Congzhengia minquanensis: one gene and its partner. The protein of the gene in region 2 interacts with the protein of the main gene of each other region in a pairwise test. Links are inferred from orthologs where the notes say so. Each region holds a gene or a part of one and is shown on either strand. Other genes may lie near its edges. The genes, in order: H8698_RS04750 and dnaX.

Region 1 (7,988 bases), on a different replicon or contig from region 2:
TTGTTTCACGATATATTACAAACTATGTGAAGATGAAAAAAATATGCCGCTTTTCGCAAAATGCTTCTTCGGCGCACTGATTATCACCTGTGTGGAGCTGATGTTCGGCACGGTGGTAAACGTTTTGCTGAACTGGAACGTGTGGGACTATTCAAACATTCCACTGAACTTTTTCGGGCAGATTTGTCTGCCGTTTTTTGTACTTTGGTTTTTGTTGTGTGTTCCAATAACTGCGCTGTGTAACGGAATTTGCAAATGGATGGCGTAAAATGAAACTGCGTTGCTCCCGGAAATTCCGGGAGCAACGCAGTTTTATTTATGTTTGTTCAGAATAAAATGTCGGATCATCACTTCTTTCGAGGAGATAGTCCAATGAAACATGAAAATAATCGGCAATCAGAATCAATTCCCGATAGCCCGCCTCGCGTTCGCCGTTTTCATAACGGGAGATGGTATTTTGGTTCATATTTAAATCCATTGCAAGTTTTAGCTGCGTTATATTTTTTTGTTTTCTTAATTCTTTTAATCTCATACACACATCCTCTTGACATGATTATACCAATTTGGTATAATCAATATTATCCCAAATTGGTATATTTTAATTTTATTATTCGGAAAGGAAAAAGAAATGTTTCTATATAAAGATGCGTGTGAAGCCGAAATTCCCGAAATTGTTCAGGTTCACTTAAAATGCTTTGAAAGTTATTTTCTCAGTTCTTTGGGTGAAACGCTGCTTGAAAACTATTACAAACAGTTTTTGAAAGAAGATAATTTATTTGTGGTTGCAAAGGATTTTAAAAATGATAAAATAATTGGTTTTTGTATGGGATATTACAGCGGTAGTCAGGCCAAAAATCATTTTGAACAAAAAAATAAAGCCGCTTTAGCAAAAAAACTTTTCTTTCTGTGCTTAAAATTAGATAGAGCAGCAATATCACGGTGTTTAAAAAAAATCTCCACTGTTTTCAAACCCAAAAATAAACATACGACAGCGGAACATGCAAACACAGCGGATTTGCTGTCTATTTGTATTTTAAATGATTATAGAGGAAAAGAATACGGCGTGTCAGAAGCATTGCTTCAAAATTTTGAAAAAAAATTAATAGAAAACAAAATAAAAAGCTACACATTATCTGTCAACAAAGATAACGGAAGAGCAAGAAATTTTTATCTGAAAAACGGTATGAAATGTATCGCAGAACATGACGGCAGCGCCATATATATCAAAACTTGTTAAAATTTGATGATATAAAACCAGGCCGGAAAGCAAATGCTTTCCGGCCTGGTTTTATGTTACTGTGAAAGGGCGCGGCTGAGGCGTGAAAAGTCGAACCCAACTTCTTTTAAAAATTCCATTGCAATCAGCGTGGCGCCTGTGCCGTTGGGGTGTACCCGGTCCCAGGTGAGGTAGCTGGAATGGCGCACCTTTAAATATTCGTCAAACACCCTCTGCAAATCAATGCAGATAAATCCATAATCCTTTGCTATGCGTTTTACTGCCGCCACATATTCATCCATGCGTTTTCGCATCATGTCCTCTTTTAACGGTTCCATGTAATAGGGCGTCATCAGCGTAACGCCTTTCACATAGGGAACGGTTCTGTCTAAAAGCTCCCGGTAGGTTCTTTCATAAATTTCAGGCGTAATGCAGCCTTTGGCGCAGCAGTCCGGCGTGTCGAACTGCCGCCACACGTCGTTAATCCCAATTAAGATGTTCACCCAATCCGGCTCCAAATCTAAAACGTCAGACTGCCACCGGTCGTCTAAATCCAAAACATTGTTGCCCGAAATGCCCATGTTCGTAATTCTGATGTTTCTTTCCGGGTAATAGCCATTGATGAAATTGCTGATTACGCGGATAAACCCTGTTCCCACGCCGTCGTGCAGGCCCTCGCCCACAGGGCGCGCTCTTCCGAAGTCTGAAACAGAGTCGCCGATAAACAAAACCCTGTCTTTTGCGTCAAATATCATTTTCTGCCATCTCCTTATTATTTTTCAAAACAGCCGCCCTTTCAGGAAGCTGAACCAGCACAATGGCGGCAAACATCAGCGTGCAGCCAAAAATCTGCGGCACGTTCATGCGCTCGCCCAAAAGAATCCAGCCGGAGAGCACCGCAAACACCGACTCTAAGCTCATCAGCATGGAGGCAGACGTGGGGTCTGTATATTTTTGCCCCACAATCTGCAGGGTGTAGGCCACACCGCAGGACATAATTCCCGAATATAAAATCGCGCCGATGCACTGCTTAATTAAGGCCCAATCAGGGCTTTCAAAGAGAAACATTGCAATGCAGTTTAACAGTCCGCAAACAAAAAACTGCGTGCAGGCAAGCTTAACCCCGTCGGTTTTCGGCGCAACCCTGTCAATGACTAAAATATGGAACGAAAACACAATGGCGCACAAAAAGGTTAAAAAGTCGCCGAAGCAAAAATTGATTTCCGCTCCAAACAGGCACAAAAAATACATTCCCAAAACCGCCAGAAGCACGCCGGACACTATTTTCAGGTTCAGCTTCCTTCCGGCAAAAATACCCATGACGGAAACAAAAATAATATAAAGCGCCGTGATGAACCCGCTTTTTCCCGCCGTTGTTTCTTTAAGTCCCAGCGACTGCAGCGTGGAAGCTACGCACAGCAGCACGCCGCAAACAGCGCCGTAAAGCAGCAGCTTTTTAAAATTGCACTTTTTATACGTTCCCTTTTTCTTTTTCCCTGCGTCTGTTATCAAAATCACGGGCAAAAGAACCAGGCCGCCTAACAGCGTTCGAATTCCGTTAAAGGTGTTTGCGCCAATATAATCCATCCCTATGCTTTGGGACACAAACGAAATTCCCCAAACCAATGCGGTAATTGCCAAAAGAAAATTACCGCGCATTTTCGTTGACATTTTACTCCTCCAAATTCACAATTTATTCTTTTATATCTTCTGTAACACACATCGGCCGAACATCCTTACTTTTCAGCGTCAGGTTCACGTTTTCCGCACGAAAGCCGTCTGCATGGCGCACATAAATTCCCCAGGCGGGCAGCACGCCGAAGTTATGAAATTCAGGATAGCGCACGCCCATTTCAGGAACTTTGCCCACAGGCGCCATGGCCTCCCCGCCTGCCATTTGCATGTCCACATTGCGGATTACAATGTTTTTAAGGCGCGCGGTTTCCGTTCCCGAAACCACAATGCAGCTTTTCGCGTTTCCCCAGGCCTCGCCTTTGTAGGTTGTGCCGATTGCGTTCACCGCGTCGCCGTGAATGTCAGAAATCAAAAGGTTTTCAATCACACCCGGTTCCTTTCGCTCATGCCCTTCATGGTAAACCCGCAGGCGCTCGCCGTTGGCAATGAAAATCGGCCCGGTGGTGTTTAAAAACGTAATATTTTGAATGGTGACGTTTTTCGCGTTTCCGCCGTCAACAGGAACAATCTTAATGCCGCAGCCGTTGCAGTCGTAAACAAAACAGTCGGAAATGGTGATGTTCTCAAAATCGCCCACCGACTCTGTGCCGATTTTGATTGCCGCCCAGTTGCTAGTAATGACACAGTTTTTCACCGTAATATCACGGCACGGCCTGTCTACCGTGGCTTTCAGGCAAATTGCATCGTCGCCGGTGTCTAGGCTGCAGCCCGAGATGACGCACCTTCTGCATGCGTCAATGTCAATGGCGTCGTTGTTTTCATTCACGCGGCTTTTAATGGTAACGTTTGTAACCGTTACGTCCTCACAGTCCATCAAATGCAGGTTCCATGCCGCGGAATCGCGAAGTTCAATTCCGTCTAACGCAATGTTCTTACAGCCAATGAGCCGCACCAAAAAAGGACGCTCCAAATGGTTGGGGTGTTCCTGGTTAAAAATGCCGCCCCTGCCGGAAATCACGCCGCCGCCATAAATTTTTACGTTTGTCACATTTTCGGCATAAATTAAACTTTTGCCCCGCAGGTTGTCCACCGCGTCGGTAAACAAATCCACGTCAGAGGAATATTCGCTGAAATCTGCCGTGCCGAAAAGATAAGCTCCTCTTTTTAAATTCAGTTTTAAATTGTCCCGCAAAAAAATGGTTCCCAGCACATAAGCTCCCGGTTCAACCGTAAGTTCCGTCCCGCTCTTTGCGGCGCTGTCAACCGCCTCTTGAAACCGTTTTGTCGTCATATTTTCAGGTGTAATGTTCATTGTTGTGTTTCGTCTCCTCTATTTTAAAATAACGTTTTTTTCTCCAAGCAGGCGCTTTAGCGCGCCAATTACATCGTCTCCCCCGCTGCACCAAAGGCTTTTTGGGGCCAGGGCCGTCATATTTTTTTCCTCCACAAAAATATATGCAGGCACGTCTCCTGTGTGCTCCGCCAAAATGGCTTTTGCCCGGTCGATTAAAAAGTCCTTCCCCAGCTCAAATTTCATAAAGAGCTTTTGCTCGCCTGCCGGAGGCTTCATGCCGTGCTCTAAGGGAGAAATGGCGTCGCAGAGAATTTTTGGCTCCTCGTCCTCCCGGAAAGACAGCCTGCCGCTGATAACAATGGGAGCATCCTCGGTTAAATATTGTTTGCACCGCTCATACACGTTGGGAAACACCAAAATTTCCGCCTGGCCGGTTAAATCCTCAGCGGTGACGAACGCCATCATCTTGTTATTTTTTGTTATCTTTGTTTTCACTCCGGTGGCTAAAGCGCAGATTTTCACTTTTGCGCCGTCTGTAACGTTCCGGTTTTCTTCAAAAACCGCCGCCACGTCCTCTCCGTCCGGGGTGCTTCCCCGCTGCAATTCAGAAAAAGACAGCGTTGAAATGTCCGCAATTTCGTCTGCAAACTCGTTTAAGGGGTGGCCGGAAATGTAGTAGCCAATGCTCTCTTTTTCCAGCTTTAACAGTTCCTTTTGAGAAAACTCTGCAATGTCTGTGGAAAAAGCGTCGGCGGTTTCTTCTTCGTCCCCCCAGAGGGACATCTGACCGGAAATGTTCCGCTTAAAGTCGTCGGCAAACGAATCGATAATACCTTCAAAATCCTTTAGCAGACAGGAGCGTTTTTCGCCCAGGGCGTCGAACGCGCCGGCCTTGATTAAATACTCATGCACGCGCTTCGTAACGTTCAGCGAAAGGGTTCGCTTTGCAAAATCGCGGTAGCTTAAATATGCCCCGCTGCTTCTGCGCTCCTCCACAATCGCCTCAACACAGCCAACGCCTACGTTTTTAATCACCGCCAGCCCGAACCGGATATCCCCGTCGGCAACGGTGAACCCTGCGGCGCTTTTGTTAATGTCCGGCGGCAGAATTTTAATGCCCATCCGCGCCGCCTCCGCGGAATAGCCGTTTACCTTGTCCGGCGAATCCAGCACCGAAGAAAGCAGCGCCGCCATATACTGGGCGGGATAGAAATATTTTAGATATGCGGTCTGGTAAACCACAAACGCATAGGCCGCGGCGTGGGATTTGTTAAAGGCATAGTTGGCAAAGTCCATCATTTCGTCAAAAATCGCGTTTGCGGTTGCCTCGTCCACGCCACGCCGCAGGCAGCCTTCAATCTGAACTGAGCCGTCTTCATTTTCCTTGCCGTAAATAAAGTTTTTGCGTTCTTCGTTCATCACATCGGCTTTTTTCTTGCTCATGGCGCGGCGCACCAAATCTGCCCGGGCCAGAGAATAGCCGCCTAATTTCCGCACAATTTCCATAACCTGCTCCTGATAAACCATGCACCCGTAGGTGACGTTTAAAATTGGCTCTAACGCAGGGTGTTTATATTGCACGTTTTCAGGGTGAATTTTGTTTGTAATATACCGCGGAATCTGGTCCATGGGGCCGGGGCGGTAAAGAGAAATGGCGGCGACAATATCCTCTATGTTTTCCGGCCGCATTTCTTTAATAAACTGTTTCATGCCCGGGCTTTCCAGCTGGAAAACCCCCTCTGTTTCTCCCCGGGAAATCATTTTATAAACGCCGTCTTCGTTTAAATTAATGTCGTCAATGTTAATTTCCTCGCCGGTGGAATCCTGAATAATGTTCAGAGCGTCTTTAATAATTCCTAAATTCCGCAGCCCCAGAAAGTCCATTTTTAAAAGCCCAAGCTCCTCCACGGTGTCTTTCGGAAACTGCGTGATTAACACATCATCATTTTTTTGCAGAGGCACATATTCCGTCAGGGGCTTTTGCGAAATCACCACGCCTGCCGCGTGGGTGCCCGCGTTGCGGATTAAACCCTCTAAGGCCATTGCGTCGTCAATCAGCTCATGAACGGTTGCGTCGCCGTCATATTTTGCCTTCAGCTCCGGATTGAGCTTTAACGCCTTGTCTATGGTCATGTGCAGGTCAAAGGGAATCATTTTCGCAATTGCGTCCGTGTCACTGTAGGAGATATCCAGCACGCGCCCAACGTCGCGAATGGCGTTTTTGGCCTTCATTTTGTTAAACGTGATGATTTGAGAAACGCAGTCCCTGCCATATTTTTCAACAACATAGTCAATTACCTGCTGCCGGTCTTCGTTGCAGAAGTCAATGTCAATGTCCGGCATGCTGATGCGTTCCGGATTCAAGAACCGTTCAAAAATCAGTCCGAACCGAATGGGGTCGATGTTGGTAATATTCAGGCAATAGCTCACCACACTGCCGGCGGCGGAGCCTCTGCCCGGCCCCACGGGAATTTTTCTGTCTTTGGCAAATTTAATAAAATCCCAAACGATTAAAAAATAGTCCACATAGCCCATGCTGCGGATCACTTCAAGCTCGAAATCAAGGCGTTCCTTCACCTCATTTGCTTTTTCGCCGTATCGTTTGTGAAGCCCTTCATAGCAGAGGGATTTTAAATAGTCAAACGCATCGCCGCTGTTTGGCACCGCAAACTTTGGCAGCTTCAGCACGCCGAATTCAAATTCCAAATCACACATGTCCGCAATTTTCTGTGTGTTAGAAAGCGCGCCCGGAACCTGGCCGAACAAAGCGTTCATTTCCTCTTCGCTCTTTAAATAAAACTCGTCGGTCTCAAAGGCCATTCGGTCGGTTTCCGCCACCTTGCGGTTGGTTTGAATGCACATGAGCAAATCCTGATATTTTGCATCCTTTTTTTCTATGTAGTGCACGTCGTTGGTGGCAACCAGCCCAATGCCGGCTTCCTGGGCGTAAGGAATTAAAAATGCGTTCACGCGGCGCTGGTCGGCAATTCCGTGATTTTGAATTTCCAAAAAGAAATTTTCTTTTCCGTAAAGGCTGCTGTACTGTGCGATCAGCTTCTTTGCCCGTTCCTCATCTCCGTTCACAATGGCCTGGGGAATTTCCCCGGCCAGACAGGCAGAAAGGCAAATCAGCCCCTCTGCGTGCTGTTTTAAAACAGAAAAATCCACCCGGGGTTTATAATAAAACCCGTCTATGAACCCGGCGGAAACGACTTTAATTAAATTGCGGTATCCCGTCATGTTTTTTGCAATCAGCACAAGGTGGTGGGTGGTGTTGCCGTTATCGTGAGACTTTATGTTCCTGTCCTTCGCCGCCACATACACCTCACAGCCGATTAACGGTTTTATTCCGGCTGCTTTCGCCTCTTTATAAAACTCAATTACGCCGCACATGTCCCCGTGGTCTGTAATTGTCAAGGCGTTCATATTCAGTTCTTTGGCTCTTTTAACCAGCGGCCCGATTCTGCAGGCGCCGTCTAAAAAGCTATATTCCGTATGGGTGTGCAAATGAACAAAGCTCATAATTCTCTCCTTTTATATAAATCTTACATCTATTGTACATTGATTCCGTAAGAAAATCAACATTTTTCTCAATATTTTTATCGTTTAGCATTTGACTTTTTTCCTGCATGCCTGTATAATATTATAGTATAAATAGGCAAACTATATTGAGCATGTTATGTGCAAACTAAAAAAAGGAAGTGTGCTTTATGGCGGCAATTCATTTGACAAAAGAAAATTTCGACGCTGAGGTATTATCCTCCGACGTTCCGGTTCTGGTGGACTTCTGGGCATCCTGGTGCGGCCCGTGCAAAATGGTTGGCCCGCTGATTGAGGAGCTGT
Region 2 (6,862 bases):
ACACATCGCCGTCGCCAATGATAAACACCCTGCGGCTTGCAAGATAGGGTTTTAAAAAAACCTCGCTTAAAATCTGTTCCCTGACATCGTCCACCCCAATAGACGCTTTTTGTGCCGCCTGCTCAAGACGGATAATGTCAGGGTGGTTTCTTGACCTGGCCTTCACACAGGCGGGGCAAGTGCCGCAGGGCCGGTCTTTCGGGAATTCCCCCTCGCAGACCAGCGCCTGGGCAAAAAGATCTGCACAAAGCCGTTTGCCCACGCCGGCCATGCCTTCAAACACGTAAGAATTTGAAACATGCCCGGTTTCCAGTGTTTTTTTCAGGCTTTTTTTCACCGGTTCATTGCCGTAAAGCTCGTCGAAACCCATAATCAGACTTTTTCAAACCTTTCCACATCTACAACAAAAATTGTTGCGCCGCCCACTTCAATTTCTGCGGGGAAAGAGGTGTAGCCAGCTGCTCCGCCGATATACGGTTCGGGCGAGAACACAACCTGTTTCCTTTTTGCGCTGTATTTGGAGATGACATCAATCACAGACTGTATTTTTTCCTCGTCTGTCCCCACCAAAAGCGTTGTGTTGCCGGCCCGCAGAAATCCGCCTGTAGACGCCATTTTTGTTACTGAAAACCCTGCTTTGTTCAGTTCCCTCATTACGGTGTTGCCGTCGTCGTTGCTCACAATTGCAAATACAAGTTTCATTACAACTCCTCCTTTATTTTATTTGATAAAAATCATCTGAAATATCCTTATGTTAAAAACCAAACAAAAATGCAAGTTTCATTCTTCACTGCTGCAAATTTCAAGCATAAACTCCCCTAAGTCCCGGGCGGCATGCGGTTTTGCAAAATGCTGTGTATTTTCTGAAAGGCGCATTGCCTTAAACGGATAATGAATGAGCTGGTAAACCGCTTCATCTGCGCCAAATGTTTCGCTTAAATTTAGCGCAATGCCGTTGTTTAGCATAAACTCCTTGTTTCTGTTCTCCTGACCCGGAATGGGGTCGAGCATTAAAATCGGCAGCCGTTTGGCCAGCGCTTCGGAAGTGGAAAGCCCGCCCGGTTTTGTAATAATACAGTTGCAGGCGTCCATCAAAACGTCCACATTGTTCACAAAACCATAGGTAAGAATATCCTTCCGGCGCTTCATTTTGTCGACCTTGGCTTTAAGTTTGTCGTTGCTTCCGCAAACCACAAGAATTTGAAAATCTTCTTCTAAACTATCCAGCTTTTTCAGCATGTCGAGGGTGTGGGTGCCATAACCCATAGAGCCCATCATAACAAGCACTGTGAACTTGTCAGCAATGCCAAGCGCTTTTCTTGCTTCTGCCGGCGGCACCTTTTTTGAAAACTTCGGGCTGATGGGAATTCCTAAAGGCAAAACGTTTTCAACGGCGCCCCACTTTTTAATTGCCTGGTAGGACAAAAGTTCCGACGCGGTAATATAATAATCCGATTTTGCCTGCTCCCACATAGGATGTATGGTAAAATCCGTTACAATTGAAATCAGCTTTGCCGTTATGGGGTGGTGTGTTGCAATCCTGTTTATTGTGATGGTAGCAAAAAGATGGGTACTCACAATCACATCCGGCCGGAACGCCTCAATATAAGCATACAGCTTTTTCCGGAACGCCGTAGACAAAAATTTAATTGTTTTAGACACCTCTCCCTGGGGGCTTGTTCTCATGTCTAAAAGGTCATACAGCGACCCATAAATTTTCGGCGTAATGGTGGTGGAAAGAATGTACCCTTTCGAGACCGCTTCCGCCAGGGTACTATTTACGTTTTCCGCTATGTCTAACATTCTGCACTCCACATCGTTGCGGCCTGCAAAATAGCTTTCCATTGCTTTTGCGGCCTGGTGGTGGCCGCCGCCTGTCGGAACGGATAGAAAAAGTATTTTCATTTTTGCCTCACACGCCTTAAATTAAAATAAACCGGGGATATTCATCCCGCCGGTTATGGAGTTCATTCCTTCCTCCATCATTTCCTCTATCTGGCGGATCGCGTCGTTCACCGCCACTGTAACCAAATCTTCTAACATTTCCGTATCTTCCGGATCTACGATTTCCGGGTCTATTTTCAGGGACGTAATTTCCTTTGTTCCCTTCATAACCACTTTTACCTTGCCGCCTCCGGCTGCGGTTTCAATAGTTTTTTCCTCCAGCTCCTCCTGCACGCGGTTCATTTCTTCCTGCATCATCTGAGCCTGTTTGATAACGGTGTTCATTTTATGATTTCCGCCGCCTGTAAATTTATTTCCCTGTGCCATGAAAAATTCCTCCAAATTGTTTTAAATAAATTCTATTTCTGAATGAGTTTTACTCAATTCTTCCAGCTTTTTCAGCGGGTCGTCGCCCTCAATTCCGATTTCACGGGACGTTACGCAGGCAACAGGAATGTCCTCCCCCGTAACGCTTTTCGCCGCTTCTTCAATCAGTTTCACATTTGCCGGCTTTGAAATTACGCTTTTCGACACCAGCGCATTATCGCCAAACACAACACACAGCTTTCCGTTTACCATTTTGGCCTGAACCAATGCCAGGTGCGGAAAAATCGGCATGCCGCCGTGAGATTTTACATAATTCATAATTTCCGGCCAGCGGGAAGCTGCATCTGTTCCCCCTGCCGCCGGAGCGGCTGGTTGGTCTGTGTGTTCCTCTGCCGGTTTTGCTTTTTCCTTTTTCACCGGCAAAGCCGTGTCTGCCCTTTGGTTCACTTTTAAATCTTCTTGCGTATCCCATGGCGGCGCATCGGCCGCCTGGCGTGGGCCGCCGTCAGCAGGCGCGGCCGAAATTGGAATAACGCCTTCTTTCACCTTCTGTTCTAAAACAGAAATCCTGTCTAACAGGGCCTCTTCCGTTTCCTCCATTTCCGGTTCACACATTTTCACCAGCGCCATCTCATAAAGGGTGCGCGGAAAGCCGGAATATCTGGCTTGGGCCGAAGCCGCACACAAAAGGTCGATTGCGCGAATCAGCCGCTCTTTTGAAAACTGCTCGGTCAGCTCTTCTATTTTGTTTCTATTTTCCGCCGATGTGTTTAGAAACTCCTCGGCGTTTCCTGTAATTTTTACCACTAGAACGTCCCGCAGATATTTCATCAGCCGTTCTGCAAACAGGCCCAGCTCCTTGCCCTTTTCAATCACTTCATCAATCTTTTCAAGGGCCGCCTTTGTGTCCCCTGATGCAATGCACACAGACAGGGAATAAAGCGCATCATTGTCTGCAATTCCCACAATCTTTACCACGTCGTCATAGGCAAGCTTGCCGTCTGACGCGCCGACGCACTTGTCTAAAACGCTTAAAGAATCGCGCATGGATCCGTCTCCCAGCTCAGCAATTAAGGAAAGGGCCGCGCCTTCTGCCTCATAGCCGTCTGCGGCTAAAATTTTCTCCATCCGCCCGGATATGTCTTTATTCGTAATCCGGCGAAACTCAAACTGCTGGCATCTGGAAAGCACTGTAATGGGCACCTTGTTTAATTCTGTGGTGGCAAGAATGAACATCACATGCTCCGGCGGCTCCTCCAGCGTTTTTAAGAGGGCGTTAAAGGCCTGCTGCGTCACCATGTGCACCTCGTCAATAATATAGACCTTTTTACGCGCCACAGAGGGAAGGAACATCACGTCGTCAATAATATCGCGGATGTTTTCCACCTTGTTTTTCGAAGCGCCGTCGAGTTCAGTTACGTCTAAAATAGACTCGTCCAGCAGGCCGCGGCAAACACTGCATTCGTTGCAGGGATTTCCGTCTTTCGGGTTTAAACAGTTCACCGCCCTTGCCAGAATTTTAGCTGTGGAGGTTTTTCCTGTTCCCCTGGTTCCGCAAAAAAGGTATGCGTGCGCTGTGGAGTTGTTCATAATCTGGTTTTTCAAGGTTTTTGTAATATGCTCCTGACCCACAACATCGTCAAACACTGTCGGCCGCCACCGTCTGTATATGGCCTGATATGCCACACGCCCACCTCCGCAAAACAAATTTGCTTCTAAACTGAAAAAAGCCGCGTCAATTCTGCGCGGTTTTATTGGCACAAAGCCTGCCGCTTTGTGTAACATCATACACTTTTTTAAATCTGCGTTCACGCCGGGAGAATCCGCAACACACCCAAGGCACCGCTTATCGCTGCTTGGTTCCCCACCTGACGAGGTTCGCGGGCTCAAGTTGTGCGGGTCCCGGCAGACAACGCTTACGCGCTGAACGCAAAATTGATTTCCGCAGTGCTGAAAAGCCTGCGGCAGGAATGATTTCTCATTCCTTAGGTTTATATTATATCATAATTTTAAAAACTATTCAACTGTTTTTTTCAAATTCCCGAATTTAAGCGTTTTCCTGGAAAAATTCAATCTGTTCGCCGTCCGGCCCCTTGACAAAGGACAGAGAGGCAGTGATTTCGCCGTGCTCACCTAAAACCGCGTCTTTCGGTTCCACGTGAGGAATCCCTCCATGCTCAACCGCACGTTCAAACGCAGCGCGGGTGTCGTTTACGCGAAGTGCCAGGTGGAAAAAGCTGCCCGCCTTCGGCTCAGATTCTTCTCCTGCTTCGCCGTCTGAAAACAACTCAAAATAGTTTCCGTCTCCAATATCAATTAACGCCAGCTGCTTTCCTGTGCCGGACGTCCATTTGGTGCGGAGCTGAAAGCCCAGCCCCTCAATGTAAAACGTCAACGATCTTTCAAAACTTGATGTTTGCAGTGCCACATGGTGAAACCCGCAGCCTGCAATTTTGCCGTTCGCCATAAATATCCGCCTTTCAAATAAAGAAGTGTTTTCCTTAGTATAACAAACACCACACGCAAAGTCAAGGCAGGTTACAGTTGTTTTGTAAAGCAGATAATTCTGTTTGCTTCGCGGAAGCCCGAATGGATGTGAAATTGAAAACTGCCATTGTTATCAAGTTCACAGTCGCTGGCAAACTCTTTGCATCCCCGCTGCCTTGCCCAGTTTTCGCACATTTCAAGCAGTGTTCTGGCAACGCCCATCCCGCGGCAGGCGTCCTCCACATAAACGCCCTCTAAATATCCCACCGGCGAAAATGATGTGCCCTCCACATAGTCATGCCGCAGCTGGCACTGGGCAAACCCCAAAAGGGGACCCTGCCCGGCGGCCACAAAAACAGCAGCTTCTCCGGAATTTAAAATCTCGCTCAATTCTTTCTCCAGTTCCTCTGTGGTGTGGCTGTTCCACAATGCAGATGCCAGGCGCGCAAGTTCTGTGATGTCCTCCGGCCCTGCCTTTCTAAAATCCATGTTCCGTCCTCCTAAGCAAAAACGGGCGCGGAAACCCGCGCCCGAATTTTTTTATTCCTTGTTTTTCGACTGAATATATTCGTCGATGGCTTTTGCCGCATCTTTTCCCGCGCCCATTGCCAAAATCACCGTTGCCGCGCCTGTTACCGCATCGCCGCCGGCATAAACCCCCTCGCGGGAGGTTTTACCCGTTTCCTCGTCGGCAATAATGCCGCCCCATTTGTGAACGGCCAAACCCTCCGTAGTGGATTTAATCAGCGGGTTGGGCGACGTGCCGATAGACATAATTACGCAGTCTACATCCAGCACAAATTCAGACCCCTCTTTCACCACTGGTCTGCGTCGGCCGGAGGCATCGGGTTCGCCCAGTTCCATTTCAACGCATTTCATGCCGCCCACAAACCTATTTTCATCGGGAAGAATTTCTGTGGGGTTGGTCAGCAGTTTAAAGATAATGCCTTCCTCCTGCGCGTGCTCAACCTCTTCCGCTCTTGCAGGCAGCTCTTCCATGGAGCGCCGATATACAATATATACATCCTTTGCCCCAAGCCGTTTGGCGCACCGCGCGGCGTCCATTGCAACGTTGCCGCCGCCCACAACCGCAACCTTGCTTGCGTGCATAATCGGTGTGGAAGGTTCGTCTTTATAAGCCTTCATTAAATTAACGCGGGTTAAAAACTCATTGGCGGAATAAACGCCCTTTAAGTTCTCGCCGGGAATTCCCATAAACCGGGGAAGGCCCGCGCCAGAACCAATGAACACCGCCTCGAAGCCGCTTTCCATCAGCTCGTCAATTGAGGTAGATTTTCCTATAACCACATTGGTTTCAACCGTTACGCCAAGCTCTTTTAAGGTGTCGATTTCCTTTTGCACAATTGCCTTCGGCAGACGGAATTCCGGAATTCCGTAAACCAAAACACCGCCGGCCAAATGCAGTGCTTCAAACACCGTAACCTCATAGCCTGCCTTTGCCAAATCTCCGGCGCAGGTAAGGCCAGACGGGCCGGAACCGATAACCGCAACCTTATGCCCGTTGCTTTCCGGCTTTTGGGGCGCAGTTTTACAGTTTGCGTTGTGGTAATCTGCCGCAAACCGCTCTAATCGTCCAATGGCCACAGGCTCGCCTTTAATACCGCGAACGCACTTTTGCTCACACTGGGTTTCCTGGGGACAAACGCGCCCGCAAACTGCAGGCAATGAGCTGGATTGGGCAATAATCTCATATGCCCCTTCGAAATCTCCCTGGGCCATTTTTTCAATGAATGCAGGAATATGAATTTTCACCGGGCAGCCGGCAACACAGGGCTTGTGCTTACAGTTTAAGCAGCGTTTTGCTTCGTCTATTGCTGTTTCCGGCATATATCCCAGCGCCACTTCTTTAAAATTTTTATTTCTAACGTCCGGTGCCTGGGTTGGCATCTCGTTTTTCTTCGGCGACATGTTCGGCATGTTTATTTTACCTCCTTCTGAAACAGGTTGCATTCGGCGTCATATGCGTGCTTTTCAAAGTCTTTATACATGGAGGCGCGCTCCATTGCCTCGTCAAAGTCCACCAGGTGTCCGTCAAAATCCGGACCATCCACACAGGCAAATTTCATTTCCCCGCCGACAGACA

What was found.
Region 1: the proteins of dnaX (region 2) and H8698_RS04750 interact in binary tests that used the Escherichia coli proteins (3 or more experiments, as listed by UniProt). The link is inferred for Congzhengia minquanensis from one-to-one orthologs.

What each region holds. Positions count from the first base shown.
Region 1 is NZ_JACRSU010000001.1:986,508-994,495, forward strand. What follows is about bases 3,982-7,988. They hold H8698_RS04750 (DNA polymerase III subunit alpha), read right to left. Parts: upstream 7,668-7,988; coding sequence 4,182-7,667; downstream 3,982-4,181. Other genes in these bases: H8698_RS04745 (glycoside hydrolase family 28 protein), read right to left, coding at 3,982-4,163; trxA (thioredoxin), read left to right, coding at 7,856-7,988. Also shown: H8698_RS04720 (putative ABC transporter permease), read left to right, coding at 1-268; H8698_RS04725 (helix-turn-helix domain-containing protein), read right to left, coding at 317-532; H8698_RS04730 (GNAT family N-acetyltransferase), read left to right, coding at 629-1,237; H8698_RS04735 (SGNH/GDSL hydrolase family protein), read right to left, coding at 1,294-1,971; H8698_RS04740 (DMT family transporter), read right to left, coding at 1,961-2,887; more of H8698_RS04745, read right to left, coding at 2,910-3,981. UniProt on the Escherichia coli protein: DNA polymerase III is a complex, multichain enzyme responsible for most of the replicative synthesis in bacteria. This DNA polymerase also exhibits 3' to 5' exonuclease activity. The alpha chain is the DNA polymerase catalytic subunit.
Region 2 is NZ_JACRSU010000004.1:84,893-91,754, reverse strand. The notes cover bases 1,689-4,569. They hold dnaX (DNA polymerase III subunit gamma/tau), read right to left. Parts: upstream 4,084-4,569; coding sequence 2,293-4,083; downstream 1,689-2,292. Other genes in these bases: H8698_RS10655 (VOC family protein), read right to left, coding at 4,319-4,569; H8698_RS10670 (YbaB/EbfC family nucleoid-associated protein), read right to left, coding at 1,927-2,271; H8698_RS10675 (MGDG synthase family glycosyltransferase), read right to left, coding at 1,689-1,905. In the rest of the region: H8698_RS10685 (DNA polymerase III subunit), read right to left, coding at 1-370; H8698_RS10680 (cyclic-di-AMP receptor), read right to left, coding at 373-702; more of H8698_RS10675, read right to left, coding at 781-1,688; more of H8698_RS10655, read right to left, coding at 4,570-4,738; aac(6') (aminoglycoside 6'-N-acetyltransferase), read right to left, coding at 4,810-5,247; gltA (NADPH-dependent glutamate synthase), read right to left, coding at 5,299-6,696; H8698_RS10640 (sulfide/dihydroorotate dehydrogenase-like FAD/NAD-binding protein), read right to left, coding at 6,699-6,862. UniProt on the Escherichia coli protein: Part of the beta sliding clamp loading complex, which hydrolyzes ATP to load the beta clamp onto primed DNA to form the DNA replication pre-initiation complex.